2 regions of the Halomonas sp. LC1 genome follow, and region 2 is predicted to be linked to the other one. Evidence: riboswitches for the same ligand, from Rfam matches in the RefSeq annotation. Region 2 holds a riboswitch; the other holds the start of a gene.
The links. Region 2 has a riboswitch for thiamine pyrophosphate ahead of thiM (hydroxyethylthiazole kinase). Riboswitches for the same ligand answer to the same signal wherever they lie in the genome.
Positions count from the first base shown of each region.

Region 1: it holds a riboswitch for thiamine pyrophosphate, as region 2 does, so the genes downstream of both, QIT27_RS04950 (sodium:solute symporter family transporter) here and thiM (hydroxyethylthiazole kinase) in region 2, are expected to answer to the same signal.

Region 1 is NZ_JASSPG010000002.1:445,659-453,071, forward strand. Features, by position in the region: gene QIT27_RS04930 (zinc-binding metallopeptidase family protein) at 1-583, opposite strand, end outside; gene QIT27_RS04935 (CoA-acylating methylmalonate-semialdehyde dehydrogenase) at 806-2,302, shown strand; gene QIT27_RS04940 (hypothetical protein) at 2,352-3,041, opposite strand; gene QIT27_RS04945 (peroxidase-related enzyme) at 3,216-3,827, shown strand; TPP riboswitch at 3,872-3,975, shown strand; gene QIT27_RS04950 (sodium:solute symporter family transporter) at 3,965-5,344, shown strand; gene QIT27_RS04955 (sensor domain-containing diguanylate cyclase) at 5,419-6,849, shown strand; gene QIT27_RS04960 (magnesium transporter CorA family protein) at 6,867-7,413, shown strand, end outside.
Region 2 is NZ_JASSPG010000008.1:129,378-136,790, forward strand. Features, by position in the region: gene QIT27_RS14070 (DMT family transporter) at 1-180, shown strand, start outside; gene QIT27_RS14075 (DODA-type extradiol aromatic ring-opening family dioxygenase) at 184-921, opposite strand; gene QIT27_RS14080 (DoxX family protein) at 978-1,385, opposite strand; gene QIT27_RS14085 (LysR family transcriptional regulator) at 1,480-2,400, opposite strand; gene thiE (thiamine phosphate synthase) at 2,397-3,011, opposite strand; gene thiM (hydroxyethylthiazole kinase) at 3,001-3,810, opposite strand; TPP riboswitch at 3,835-3,926, opposite strand; gene QIT27_RS14100 (hypothetical protein) at 3,976-4,320, opposite strand; gene QIT27_RS14105 (DUF2237 family protein) at 4,446-4,820, opposite strand; gene gloA (lactoylglutathione lyase) at 5,027-5,560, shown strand; gene QIT27_RS14115 (DUF6164 family protein) at 5,562-5,927, shown strand; gene QIT27_RS14120 (cupin domain-containing protein) at 5,924-6,598, opposite strand; gene QIT27_RS14125 (metal ABC transporter solute-binding protein, Zn/Mn family) at 6,746-7,413, opposite strand, start outside.

The DNA of each region.
Region 1 (7,413 bases), on a different contig from region 2:
TGCGGTGGGATTCGTTCATGTCGACACGCAGCCGCTCACGCTCTACGTCATCGGCTTCTTTGACGTTGATGGTGATATGGCCGTTGGCGTGGCCGGTGTAGACCTTCTCTTGGTTCGCCGTGGAGCGCCATAGCCCTTGGTCGGGCAGCGCATCGGCCATGAACGAAAAGCTCAGCGGAACGCGGATGTCCTCGCCTTCGACGCCATGGGGAAGCTTGAGCAAATCCAGCGTATAGAAAAGCCGCCGTTTAGCACTCTCCAGCGCTGCCCAACGCTCCCGGTTGCCGTCGACCTCTAAATCGGGAATCACCTCGTTATAGCGGCAGCAGTCGCACAGCGTATCCGCGTGCCCTTCGGCCATCACGACCATCCGATTGCAAACGTTTTCGACGGCGTAGTTGTGGCACTTCATCAGCGCCGTACCGCAGCCTTCATGGGTGCAGCGGTAGCCGCCGCTATCCAGCGGTGCCAGTGCCACGATATGACGACAAGCGGGGCACCAGCCTACCTCCGACTCACAGGCCAAGCAGTGAGTGTTCTCGAAAAACAGCGGATTGCCACAGCGGCAGCTAAACGTCTGCATGGATGCCTCCTTGTGATCACCACAGCGCATCTCACGAAGGTGAGTGCTGATACTCAACTGTCTCAGCATAGCGAGGCCCTGACTGAGAGGGAAAGCCAAATCGTCGCTCGATGCGGAAATTATCTTTGCCCAGAGGCTAATTGACGTTTACGTCAACTTGCTGATATACCCTAGTAGCGCCTTATTCGATCCCATAACAAACACAACCCGAGGAAACGCATCATGTCTGTTCGTGAAATACCGATGTATATCGATGGCCAGCCGGTCATGTCCCAAAGCCAAGAGTGGCGCGACGTGGTGAACCCAGCGACTCAAGAAGTGGTCGCCCGGGTGCCCTTCTGTACGTCCGACGAGGTCGAGCGCGCCATCGCCAGCGCCAAGACGGCGTTCAAAGAGTGGCGTAAAGTGCCGCTGGGCAAACGCATGCGCATCATGCTCAAACTGCAGGCGCTCATCCGAGATAACACGGCGGAGCTGGCGGCACTGATTACCGAAGAGCATGGTAAAACCCTGCCGGATGCGGAAGGTGAAGTGGGGCGCGGCTTGGAAGTGGTCGAGCATGCGTGCTCCATTACCTCGCTTCAGCTAGGCGAGCTGGCCGAAAATGCCGCCAATGACGTCGATGTATACACCATGCACCAGCCGCTGGGCGTGGGAGCGGGCATTACGGCCTTCAACTTCCCGATCATGCTGCCCTGTTTCATGTTCCCGCTGGCCATTGCCACGGGCAACACCTTCGTGTTGAAGCCCTCCGAGCAGGACCCCAGCTCGACCATGCGGCTCGTAGAGCTGGCGCACGAAGCAGGTATTCCTGCCGGGGTTTTGAACGTGGTCCACGGTGGGCCGGATGTCGCTAACCAAATTGCCGACCATCAGGATATCAAGGCACTGTCGTTCATCGGTTCGACCCATGTGGGGTCACTGCTGTACAACCGCGCTGCCGCCGCAGGCAAGCGCATGCAGGCCATGATGGGCGCAAAAAACCACTGTGTCGTCATGCCGGATGCCAACCGTAGTCAAGCCATCGATAGCCTGCTGGGCTCTGCTTTTGGTGCCGCCGGTCAGCGCTGCATGGCGAACTCGGTGGTCGTGCTGGTGGGAGAGGCGCGCGAGTGGATCAAAGATATCGAAGCCGGTGCGCGCAGTATGACCGTGGGGCCGGGTACTCAGCGTGAAGCGGACCTAGGGCCGCTGGTATCGCCACAGGCCAAGGCCCGCGTCGAGCGCTTGATTAGCGCAGGCGAAGCAGAGGGCGCCACGCTGCTGGTGGATGGTCGCGGCTACACGGTCGACGGCTACCCGGATGGTAACTTCGTCGGACCGACTCTGTTTTCCGATGTGACGGCAGACATGACGATCTATCGCGAGGAAATTTTTGGCCCGGTGCTGTGCGTTGTCAACGTCGAGACGCTGGACGACGCCATCGCGTTCATTAATGCCAACCCAAATGGCAACGGCACCTCGATCTTCACCAACTCGGGCTGGGTAGCACGGCGCTTCGAGACCGACATCGACGTGGGCCAAATCGGTATCAACGTGCCGATTCCAGTGCCGGTGGCTTATTTCAGCTTTACCGGCTCTCGGGCCTCGAAACTGGGTGACTTGGGGCCCAACGGTAAGCAGGCGATTGCCTTCTGGACCCAAACCAAAACGGTCACTGCCCGCTGGTTCGAGCCGGAAAACGTCTCAAGCGGTATCAACAGCACGATTTCGCTATAGCGCGCCCTGGGCGCAGTAAAGCGCCTCCTCGGCCGAGGAGGCGCGCAGCTCAATAACGTTCGAACAGCGGCAGGCTTTCCGAGAGCAGTTGGGCGATGGGACCCAGCTGACTTTCGTGAAGGACTAGCAAATAAGGCGCGTCCTGCTCCTCGCTGATGGGCACCAGCAGCGCAAACTCGCCCTCCTCCAAATGAAACTCATGGATCTCGCGAGGGCCGTGGGGGGTGTCGCACTGGGAGCAGCGGTAGGTGTCATCTTCGCCGTAAACCAAGCGGTGGTACATCTTGAACAGCGTGTAGAGGGCGAGCCCACCTTCGAACGCGGGCCAACGGGCCGGCGTTTCGCGGATGTCGTCGGTCAGTGCGTTGCCATCTGCTTCGGCATCGGCAATGGCGTCGGCTAGCGGCTCGGCCAGGATGGCGGTTTGATCTGCGGGCAACGGTGCGTTTTTCTCGGCAGCCGTAGCGAAGCGCGTCACGGCGGCATCGAAATCTGTCAGGCTGTGCAGGGTAAAGTCGGCGTGCTGCAGGTCGGCGGGTTCGAAGCCACCGTTCTCCCAGCCGTGAATCACACGAAGCGTTACCTGACCTCGCTTCATGGGGCGGGCCAGCAGGGTGTGAAGCATGACGCGGATATGCAACTGACGCTCATCCGTATCGTTTTCGAACGCACGGTAAGGGTCGGCGAACAGTTCATGCAAACGCCCTGGCGTGTGCTCTTTTGCTTCGGAGTATGACATGGTGGTTTCCCTGTTAGTACACCGCTTGGCTAATAGCGTACGGCTCTTATGACATTAAATCATTAAGAGTATGGCGAGCGTTAAGGCGTATTGAAAGACTCTTTAGTTAGCAATTTGTTACGAGTAAACGCCATTCAGCAGTTAGGCGCCACGTTACAAAAAACAGGAGTGCGTATGTCTGTCTCGATAAGTCGATTTACACTTCCTGAGACGCTAGAAGAAGTTCCCGAGGATATCCGGGAAGCCATGTTAGCGGTGCAGGAAAAAGCGGGCTTCGTACCCAACGTATTTCTCATGCTCGCGCATCGTCCCCAGGAGTTCCGTGCTTTTTTTGCCTATCACGATGCGTTGATGGACCGGGCGTCCGATACGCTGACGAAAGCGGAAAAAGAGATGATCGTCGTGGCCACCAGTGCCCGTAATCGCTGTTTGTACTGCGTTGTCGCCCATGGCGCGCTGGTGCGTATTTATAGTAAAGACCCTTTGCTGGCGGACAATATCGCCATTAATTATCGCGTGGCGGGACTCAGCGAGCGTCATCGGTTGATGCTCGATTTTGCGCTGCATAGCGCCATCGAGCTGGGGGAGTTTTCAACCGAGTGGCAAATGCGCCTGGAAACCGTTGGGTTTACCTTGGACGACTGTTGGGACATTGGTGCCATTGCGGCCTTTTTCGGCATGTCCAACCGCTTGGTGACGCTGGCGGGAACGCCGCCCAACGCCGAGTTCTATACGATGGGGCGCGTCCCCAAACAGCCGGAGGAGAGTGCTCGGCAGACCACCTGAGACTTTACTAATGCGCTAGTTTGATTGAGGATGTCGCCTCCATTCACTGTCGCCAGGGGAGCCCCATCGGGGCTGAGAATGCGCGTAACGCAGACCCTGGAACCTGATCCGGTTCGTACCGGCGGAGGAAGCGCGACATGCCTTACCTAACGTCTCTCGTATTAGGCGCAGCGTTGTGCTGCTTTGCTTTTTTGGGCCTTCGGGCCCGCTTTGGTGGCGGTTCGTTGGATGACTATGTCACCGCCCGCAATTCTCAAACCGCGTCTACCTTGGGGCTCTCCTTTTTGGCCTCGGGTATGGGGGCGTGGATTCTGTTTGCGCCCCCGGAAATTGGCGCGTTCGTGGGCCCCGTGGCGCTCCTGGGCTATGCGCTTGGCTCGGCGCTGCCTTTCATCGTGCTGGGCCTTTATGGCCCCAAAATACGCCAAGCGCTGCCGGAAGGGCGCAGCATCGCCGAGTTTGCTGATACGTGCTACGGCACGGGCGTGCGCCGCTTCGTCGCGCTCGTTTCCGTGGCTTACATGGGCTGCTTCCTGGCTGCTGAACTCACCGCCATCGGGGCGATTACCGCGCTACTCTCCGACGTGCCTCCTGCCGTGGTCATCATCGGGGTGGCGCTCACCACGCTGGTCTACACCGTGATGGGAGGGCTCCGGGCAAGTCTCGCCACCGACCGCTGGCAAGCGTGGCTGCTTTTGGCACTGCTGCTCGCCGTCGCCAGCGTAACGCTCTGGCGACTACCCAATATGCCGAGTGACGCACAATTCCCGTCGCTCCCCATCGGTAGCTCGCTCAGCGTCGCGTTGACGCTGGTGATCGCCGTGACAGCAGCGAACTTGTTTCACCAAGGCTATTGGCAGCGGGTGTGGGCGGCCCAAGACGACGCGAGCCTGGGGCGCGGTGCCTGGCTGGGCGGCGGCCTGACCGTTCTGGTCGTCATGGTGATCGGTGGTGTTGGCATCATGGCAGCGATGAGCGGGGTCAGCTTCGGCGAGCCGCCCATGCCGTTTTTTGCGCTGCTTAGCGATGCCCCGGTATGGATCACGCTGCCATCCCTGGTCCTGGCCGTCACGCTGGTCACCTCGAGCGTCGACACTTTACAAAACGGTATTGCGTCACTGTGGGCCAGCGGCCACCGGCCCGAGGCCCTCAACAAAGCGCGCTGGCTCACCGTGGCCATCATGCTGCCCGTGATCGTGATTGCTTTACAGGGGCTGTCGGTGCTGCGGCTGTTTTTGATTGCCGACCTGCTGTGTGCAGCGATCGTGGTGCCGGTGCTGCTGGGCTTGTGGCAACGAATGACACCGACGGCTGCGATCAGCGGTGGGCTAGCGGGGCTAGTAGGCGCCGTGCTGCCTGGCTGGCTGAGTCAAGGTAGCGTCAGCGCGGGAGTATTGGCCGCGACGTTCCCCGGTAGCGTACCGACACTGGGGCCGTTCGTGGGGGCGCTGCTGCTCTCCACGGTGGTGAGCGTGGTGTGGGCCGGGTTGACCCCGCGGCGTATCGCCGTGCGTTAAGTGGGGCGTTGAGCAGAAAATTCCGTTTCACGGTATGCTGTTAGGGGACTGATGACCACTTAGGTGTGATCGCCATGAGCCACCTGTTACCCCCTAACGAAACCGCCCGTTTGGCTGCGCTTAACGAGCTGGCCCTGCTGGATACGCCGAACGAGCCCGTTTTCGATCGCATCACGCGGTTGGTCACCGTGCTGCTCGGCGTTCCTAAGTCCACCATCAGCTTGATCGATACCGACCGTCAGTGGTTCAAGTCGCAAGTAGGCATGGAGTTCTCCGAGAGCCCCCGGGACATGGCGTTTTGCGCCTATACCGTGCTGGAGGACGAACCGCTGGTGGTCGAAGACGCTCAGAGTGACGAGCGCTTCGCTACCAATCCCATCGTGACGAAACCCGGCGGCATCCGTTTTTATGCCGGGATACCGTTGCGCAACTCCCATGGTCTAGTGCTTGGATCGCTGTGTGCGATGGATACGCAGCCGCGCCAGTTGACTCCTCAGGAACAAGCTGCGATGCAGGATTTGGCCGATATCGTGATCGGCGAAATTCATCTGCGCGAGCGGCTCATCAACGAGCAGAAAATTCGCGCCGCCACTCAGCAGTCGCTCACGGCGCTTCATCAAAGTCTTGAACAGCGTATTGAGCAGCGCACGCGTGAGCTCAATTTGGTGATCGAGTCTGCCTACGACGCCTACCTGAGCATCGATGCGCAGGGGCGCGTGTTGGACTGGAACCGGGCCGCCGAAAGCATGTTCGGCTGGAGCCGCAAAGACGCGTTGACGCGCCCACTCACCTCGCTCATGTTCCCACAGGGGCTGACCTGTGACGACGCCGCGATGCCCTTGACCTGCGACGCCATACGACGAGACGGGGTTCGCTTGCCGGTCGAGGTGCGGCTAAAGAGCTTTGAAGTGAATGGCCGCCCGCGCCGCAGCGTCTTCATCCACGACATTACCGAACGCCAGCAGCTTGAGCGTCTGCGTGACCAGCAGGCCCGAGAGGACGTACTGACGCGCTTGCCCAATCGTCGCGCACTGGATGAGCGGCTTCCCGAAGCGATGGCGCGGGTACGTCGTACCCTGGCGCCGCTTGTCGTGCTGTTTCTGGACCTCGACGGGTTCAAGCGCATCAACGACCAGCACGGCCACGGCATGGGCGATGAGCTGCTGCGTGAGGTCGCGCAGCGCCTTCAGAACGCCGTCCGCGAGACGGACTTCATTGCCCGTTGGGCGGGAGATGAGTTCGTCGTACTGCTCGAAGGGGTGACTACCGAGGCTCTTGAACCGTTGGCAAACAAGCTGATTCAGGTGATCGAAGAGCCGCTACACGTGGGGAGTGCCACGCTGCGAGTGAGCACCAGCATTGGCGTGGCGCTGTTCGTGCCCAACGCGGCTGAGACGCCACAGGAGCTGCTGAAACGTGCCGACGACGCCATGTATAACGCCAAACGCGCAGGTAAAGCGCGTGTCGCGTTGGCGCGTCCGGCGGATACCCCCAACCCTCTTTAACGAACCCAGGGACGCGTATGATTCGTTGTTTATTGACCACCCCAGAAGGCGATGTGCGTGAGGGCGATTTGAGCCTGATGGACGAGTGGAAACGCATGCCCACGGCACATCTGTGGGTCGATATGAAAGGCGAGAGCGAAACGCAGGAGCGTGACGTGCTAGAGCGTTTCGATTGCCACCCCATGGCGATCCAAGATGCTCATAAAGAGCGCCACCCCCCAAAGATCGAAGAGTTCGACAATCACACGCTGATCATCTATCGCGGTATTTCGTCGTTCGATGCCCAGCTCAATTTCGTGCCCCAGCAGGTCTGTTTCTTTGTTGGCGAGCGTTTTCTGGTCACGCTGCACCCCGGCGAGGCGCTCAGTATCGAGCGTTTATTCAATGAGCACGGCAAAGCCCTGCTGGCCCAATCGCCCGAGCAGGTCGCGTTAAGAGTGATGTATACCTCTGCGGGCTTTTACATCGACAGCTTGCTGGAGTTCGAGACGGAGTTGAGCGATCTCGAAGATGAGCTGCTGGAGAACGGCAACGATGTGTTGATGCGTAAAATCACCACTTATC
Region 2 (7,413 bases):
GCCATTGCCGCGCCCTTTGATTACACCGCCATGCTGTGGGCGGTGCTGTTGGGCTGGTGGTTCTGGGGAGAATTGCCGGACCTTTGGGTCTGGGTAGGCAGTGCGCTGATTATGCTAAGCGGTTTGGCCATTGCTTATCATGACCGACGCACCACCTTGAAACGCCGCCCCACGGCGTAGACGTTAGGCAAACTGATAGGCATCCATCGCTAGCACGCCGTGCTCGACGCTATGGTGTCGTTGTGTTGCGCGGCCGCCCGCCCCCATCGCCACCAACAGCGGCTGAAAGTGCTCCGGTGTGGGGTGATTGCGCTGGGCATCGGGCGCGTTTTGCCAGTGGACGAGCGCGTCGCGATCATCCTCTCGCAGCCGTGCATGCACCCACTCGGCGAAACGGTCGACCCAGGTCGGCACCTGTCTACCTTGAGGCTGTAGCTCGTAGAGGTTATGGGTCAAGCTGCCCGAACCGATCACCAGTATCCCTTCTTGGCGCAGCGGCGCTAGCTGTTCACCTAACGTTAGCAACGCCTCAGCTCCCCAGCGGCTGGGTAGTGAGAGCGATACCACTGGTACGTCGGCGTCAGGATACATCAGTGACAGCGGCACCCAGGCCCCATGATCCAGACCGCGCTCCACCTCTGTGGCCCCTAGTTGCTCGGCCAGTCGGCTTGCCAAGGCGGGGTCACCGGGCGCTGGGTACTGCACGGCAAACAGCGCGTCGGGAAAACCGCCAAAATCATGGAGGGTCGCAGGCGCGGCGCTGCGGCTGACCTGTAGGTGGTCCGTCTCCCAATGTGCAGAGACCACCAAAACGGCTTTGGGGCGAAGGTGGCGGCCCAGTGCCCGTAAGAAGTGATGGGCAGGGGTGGGGGTGAGGGCCAGCATGGGAGAGCCGTGGGAGATGAAGAGACTCGGTAACATGGAACGCACTCCAGTCGATTGGCCTGCCGAGACGAGGGGCTCGGCAGGCCATTGGATCATGCCAGTCGGCGGCTGATGACGAGGCTACCGCTGCCTAGGCCTGCCTGTACCAGGAGAGCCACGGCCCAGAACACTGGGAACTCCCAGCCGCCGCCGGGGTTGGAGAATACCCAGCCGTTACCCAGGTGTACCCAGGCGGCGCCGAGCAGCACCGGCACTAGCGCAAGGCTCACCCAGCGGGTGTATAGGCCCAGTACCAAAGCCAGGCCGCCGCCGACTTCGGCCGCAATGGTCAAGTAAGCCATGAAACCGGGCAGGCCGAGCGATTCGAAGTAGCCCACCGTGCCAGGAAGCGTAAACACGAACACTTTCATTAAGCCGTGGGCCAGGGCCATCACGCCCAGGCTAATGCGCAGTAAGGCGGTGGCATGGAGGGTTGCAGCAGGGGTCGTTAAGGTTGTCATAGCTCTCTCTCTCGCTGTGTGTGTGCATCACCGTGGATGCGATGAGACAACTGTACGTCAGCAGAGCGAGATGATAATCCCGCCGATTGGCACTTCACTGTTGCGAAATGCGCGACAATCCTAGTCCCTGTTCCCATACCGGTGGGTCTCCCCAGGCATCGGCCAACTGGTCGATGAAGCGCGTCACCTTGGCGGGCAGAAAGCGCCGCGCGGGGTAGATGGCGTGTATGTCTAGGTAGGTCGGCGGAAGGTCTAACAGAAGCGGCACCAAGTGCCCCCGTTGGATGCTCTCATGAATCAGAAAGCTGGGCTGCTGGGCAATGCCTAACCCCGCTTCGGCGGCATACGTCAGCATGTCGCCATTATTGCTCTCTAGTGGCCCCGTGACGCTGACGTGCTGCTGATTGAAGCGCCAGTCGCCGCTGTTCTGCCCGCTGCGATAGCGCAGGCAGTGGTGCTGGGTCAGATCCTCGATGCGCTGAGGGGTGCCATGCTGTGCCAAGTAGCCGGGGGACGCGCACAGCACCAGCTGGCAGCGGGTCAGACGCTTGGCGATCAGGCTGGAATCCGGCAGGCTGCCGATGCGAATCGCGACATCGTAGCCCTCTTCCAGCAAATCCACGCGACGGTCGTTCAGGTCCAAGCGTACGTCTAACGCCGGGTGTGCCTGCATGAAGTGCGCTACCTGTGGGGCAAGGTAGCGGGTACCAAAACTCATCGGACCATTGATGCGCAGGCGTCCACTGACGGTGCTGGTGCCGCTACCGACATCGGCAGCGGCCTCGTCCAAGGCCAGCAGAATGGCTTGAGCGCGAGCCAGATAGCGCTCTCCGGCATCGGTGAGATGCAGCCGCCGAGTCGTTCGCTGAATCAAGCGAGCGCCCAGCGTCTCCTCCAGCGCCATGACCTGCCGCGAGACGCGTGTGCGTGAGAGGTCCAAGGCCTCGGCGGCACGGGTGTAGTTGCCGAGCTCGGCCACTTTGACGAAGGCGGCGAGCTGATCGAGCTGGCTCATGGGGCGCGAAACGCCAGCGCCGCCTGATAAGGGTCAGGCTGGCCGCAGATGGCGGAAATCACCGCTAAACCGTTGGCACCGGCGGCCCTGACTTGGGCGGCGTGCTGCGCCTTCAAGCCGCCGATCGCCACGTTGGGCAGCGGGCAGGCGCGGACGAGTTCGGCCAAACCATCGAAGCCTATCGGCTGAGCGTGATCCTGCTTGCTGGCGGTGGCGAAAATGGGGCCTAGCCCGACATAGTCCAACAGCGCGATGGGCGCGTTACGAAGCTGCGCGACGGTGTTGATCGACAGCCCCAAAATGGCGTGCGGTCCCAGCACCTCACGCGCCTCTTGTACGGCGGTATCGCTTTGCCCCACGTGCAGGCCATCGGCGCCGCTGGCGATGGCCACGGCTAGCCGGTCGTTGATGATCAGCGGCACGCTGGTGCCCTCCAGCAGCGCTTTGAGCCGCTTGGCTTGGGCGACCATCGCCGCGTCGCTGGCGTGTTTGTCGCGCAGCTGTACCACGGTGACACCGCCTTTGACGGCGGCCTCCACCGTCGCCTCAAGGCCAGCGTCCGCGCACAGGATGGCATCGGTGACTAGATAGAGCGAGAGATCACACTGCATGGAGCGCCTCCACCTGGCTGAGCGACGAGAGATCATCCGGGGTGAGCTGGTACAGAGCATCCAAGAGGGCAACCTGAAAGCTGCCCGGCCCATCGGCCCGTTGGCCAGCACGATGCCCGGCGATGCTAAAGCACGCCAGGGCGGCCAGCGTTGCCGTCAGCGGGTGCTCGCGGTTAGCGGCGACGAACCCGGCCACCAGCGCACTCAATCCACAGCCCAGCGTCGTGACACGGGGCATCAACGGGTGGCCCCCGGTCAGCCGGAAATGGTGGGTACCGTCGGTCAAAAAGTCGGTCTCGCCGGTCATGGCGACGATGCAGTGCTGCCGTTGCGCGAGCGATATGGCTGCGTGAGCGGCGTCATCGGTGGATGCCGTTGCATCGACTCCGCGTCCTTGGCTTGCCAAGCCGGTGAGCGCCATCACTTCAGAGGCATTGGCGCGAATGACGCTGGGCCAGTGGGGCAGCAGCGCCTGGCACACCTGCTGGCGAAAGGCGGTTGCCCCGACCGCCACTGGGTCTAGCACCCACGGCGTTTGGCTTGCGTTGGCCGTGCGAGCCGCCAGCTGCATCGATTCGGCCCAGGGCGTAGAGAGCGTGCCGATATTGATAGAAAGCGCACCTGCCAGCGCGGTAAATTCGGCGACCTCTTCGGGGGCGTGCAGCATCGCGGGCGATGCCCCCGTGGCCAGCAGCAGGTTGGCCGTGCTGTTCATGGCCACGTAATTGGTCATGCAGTGGACGAGCGGCGTGGTTTCGCGCAGAGCGGCGAGCATATCGCCAAGCGGGGGGTAGGCCATAGTATCCTCCCGGCCAGGGAGGTGGTGAGAGGCACCACGACTCCCTACGCCGGCGTTATCCGGTTCAGGTTCGAAGGGTGCTTCTCAGCCGCTGGGCGGCGCCCCTGTCGTTGGTGGCTACTATCCTAGCCTTGGACGGAGCTGTAAAGCCCCGCCGGAAGAGACTTAACGAAACGCGATGCGCGTGCCGTAGGTAAGCATTTCATCAGGGGTGATGGCACGGCCCGACACGCCAATCATCTCATCGCCGCACTGGTCGGCGAAAGTCAGCACGCCGTGGGTCAGACCGAGCTGGCCCAGGGTGTCACGGATTTCACCGGTTCCCAAAAAGGTACTGACGCGGCCTTCGGCGTCGCTCAGGTCCGATACACCGTTGGCATGGTGAAAGCGCACCTTGTAGATACCGTCCATGGACTCGACTTCGACAATGGGGGAAAAGCCGTTTTGAATCGCATGGCTCAGCTGCTTCAGAGTCAGGCGATCGCCAAGGGTCATATCGATGGCTGTCATGACGCTCTCCTATCTGACGCCATTCGCAGGGCATCACGGTTGAATTTGTAAAACTGTCGAGATAGAAGTGTAGAAGGTCTGCATCGTTTTTCCAGGCGCATTCGATCAGAGCGCGTGCCGAGAGGTCAGTGCACGGCATCCAGCGCGTGTTGCTGAAGTTTGGTCAGAGGGATGATCTCTAGCGTGCGCTCGTTCGTGCCCGAGAGAATCACCGGTGGTGCAAGCCCCACTTGGGCTGCTTCGGCCCAGCGGTGGGCGCACAGGCACCAGCGGTCGCCGGGCTTCAAGCCGGGAAAGCCGAAGGCCGGGCGCGGGGTCACTAGGTCGTTACCTTGAGCCTTGGAGAAAGCCAGAAACTCCTCGGTCACCATGGCGCACACCGAATGGATGCCGACATCGTCAGGCCCAACGCGACAAAAACCGTCGCGGTAGAAGCCGGTTTTTGGGGCATGGCAGCAGGGCGTGAGCGGCTCACCCAGTACGTTTCGATCACGGGACATAGAGACTCCTTCGGGCCGGGCTGGAATTCCTAGCGCCTTGCCCTCATAACTAGACATTAAACGCGCCATCGCACGTTATGACCGATGCGCTGGAGCGATGGTCAAATGGCGGGCGCTTAGCAGCCTAAGCCTTGTACAAAGTACTACGTTCGTCAAAGAATTTGCACCGTATCCACGAAAGCGTCACCCCCCATAAGGAGAGTCTCATGTCGTATCAAGGTGAACAGCATCCAGGCGTTGCCCCAGCCGCCCCGCAAACACAGGGTTTTCGCTTGAACCACACCATGCTGCGGGTCAAAGACCCCAAGCGCGCGCTGGCGTTCTACTCCAAGGTGTTTGGAATGCAGGTACTGCGGCGCTTGGACTTCGAGGAGATGCAGTTCTCGCTCTACTTCCTGGCTAACGTAGAGGCCGGTGATAGCGTGCCGGAAGAGACCCAAGCGCGGACCGCGTGGACCTTTAGTCAGAAAGGTCTATTGGAGCTGACCCACAACTGGGGTACCGAAAACGAGCAGGACTTTGCCTACCATGACGGCAATGCAGAGCCGCAGGGCTTCGGGCATATCTGTTTTAGCGTACCGGATTTGGAAGCCGCGCAGGCGTGGTTCGATGAGCATGACGTGACCTTCGTCAAGCGCGCCGACCAGGGCAAGATGAAGGACGTAATCTTCGTCAAAGACGCCGACGGCTACTGGATCGAAGTGATTCAAGCAGACCGTATGGCCGCCATGGGCGATTGATATGGCGCATCTGCTGTTTCGGTTGCGTCACGTGACCGACGAAGAGGCCATGGAGGTTCGCCAGCTGCTGGAGGCGCATGGCTTCGATGTGTACGAAACCCAGGCGGGCTTTTTTCGCCTGGGAGTCGATGCCATTTGGCTGCGCAACCCTGCCCAGCGAGACGATGCCGAAACGGTGCTGGCGCACTATCAGGCCGAGCGGCAAGCAAAGGCGCGCAAAGCGCATGAAAACGCGTTGGCCCGCGATGAGGCGCCGACGTTGTGGCGACGTTTCGTGGCGCACCCGCTGCAGGTCACGCTAGTGATCGTTGCGGTGCTCATGATCGCTCTGCTCACCCTGCTGCCGTTTATTGGGCTAGCTCGCTAGTCGTCAGAAGCGTCAGACAGATGCCCGCGCTTGACGTACATCATTACCCCGGCCTGGCCTGCGCGAAGCCGTGGCGCAGCCCCCGGCGGGTAGCGGCACCAGCTACCTTCCGGGTACTCGGTGTCCGCATCGCACAGCGACCCTTCCAGCACGAACAGCTCTAATCCGCCCGGTAGGGCAGGATAGTCGGTGACGATGTCACGCTCCCAGCGCTCCAGGCTGATACGCTCGCTTTGATAGGTATGCAGCATTTTGTACGTGATGCCGGGCCGACGATCAGGCTGCCAGGGCAAACGGTGGGCGGGAATGGCGAGTTGGAGCAGGTCGTTCTCATCGAACTGGTGGAGCTTCACGAGAATCAGCGCGCCCTCATCGCCAATGTGGGGCGTATGGCCCGTGCCGATGGGGTTGCGCAGGTAGCTGCCCGCCGGGTAGCGGCCATGTTCGTCGGCAAACACGCCCTCGAGCACGAGAATCTCTTCACCGCCGCCGTGGGTGTGGCGGCTGAACTGACTATTGGGCGCATAGCGTACCAGGCTCGTGGCGCGGGCCACCTCATCGCCAATGCGGTCCAGCATCATTCGTTCTACGCCTGCGCTGGGCGAGGCGACCCAGCGATACTGCTCCGGCGTGACACAGGCAAAGTGGCTAAAGTCGGCGTTTAGGCGCATGGTAGTGGCTCTTTGCAGGGGTTTAAACAACGTTAGCGGCGCATGGTGGAGCCAGTCTCCCCATCCTCACGACAAAATGCAACGCAAAAAAATACCGCCTGGCGCAGGCGGTATTCGATTCTTTACGGCACGTCTTTACGACATGGCTCAGTGATCATGACCATGATCGTCGTGGTCGTGGTCGTGGTCGTGGTCGTCATCGTCATGACCAGGATCATTATGGCCCGGCGCTGCCAGAGCATCGTGGAGCACCTGGGCGTTGTGGCGCATCATGCCCAGGTAGGTGTTGGCATCGCCTTCACTGGCCAGCGCATCCGCGTACAGCGTGCCGGCGATGGGAAGGCCAGTCTCTTCTGCCAACTGCGTAATGATTGCCTGGTTGGTCATGTTCTCGTGAAACAGCGCCTGTACGTTCTCTTGCTCGATCACATCGATCAGGGCGGCCATGCTGGCACCGCTGGGATCCGCTTCGGTCGAAAGGCCGACCGGCGAGAGGAAATTTACGCCGTAGGCGCTGGAGAAGTAGCCAAACGAATCGTGCCCGGTGATCACGCTGGCCGACGCAGGAATCTCGCTGAGCAGCTCACGAATCTCGGCATCAACGCTATCCAGCTCTGCCAGGTAGCGCTCGGCATTGGCTTGGTAGCTCTGCGCGTTGGCACCATCGGCCTCGATCAGGCCATCACGAATATTGGTGACGTAGACCCTCGCCTGCTGCAGATCTTGCCATGCATGAGGGTCGTCATCGCCATGGGCGTGCTCGCTGTGATCGTCCTCTGCATGCTCGTCGTGATGCGCGTCATCACCATGCTTGT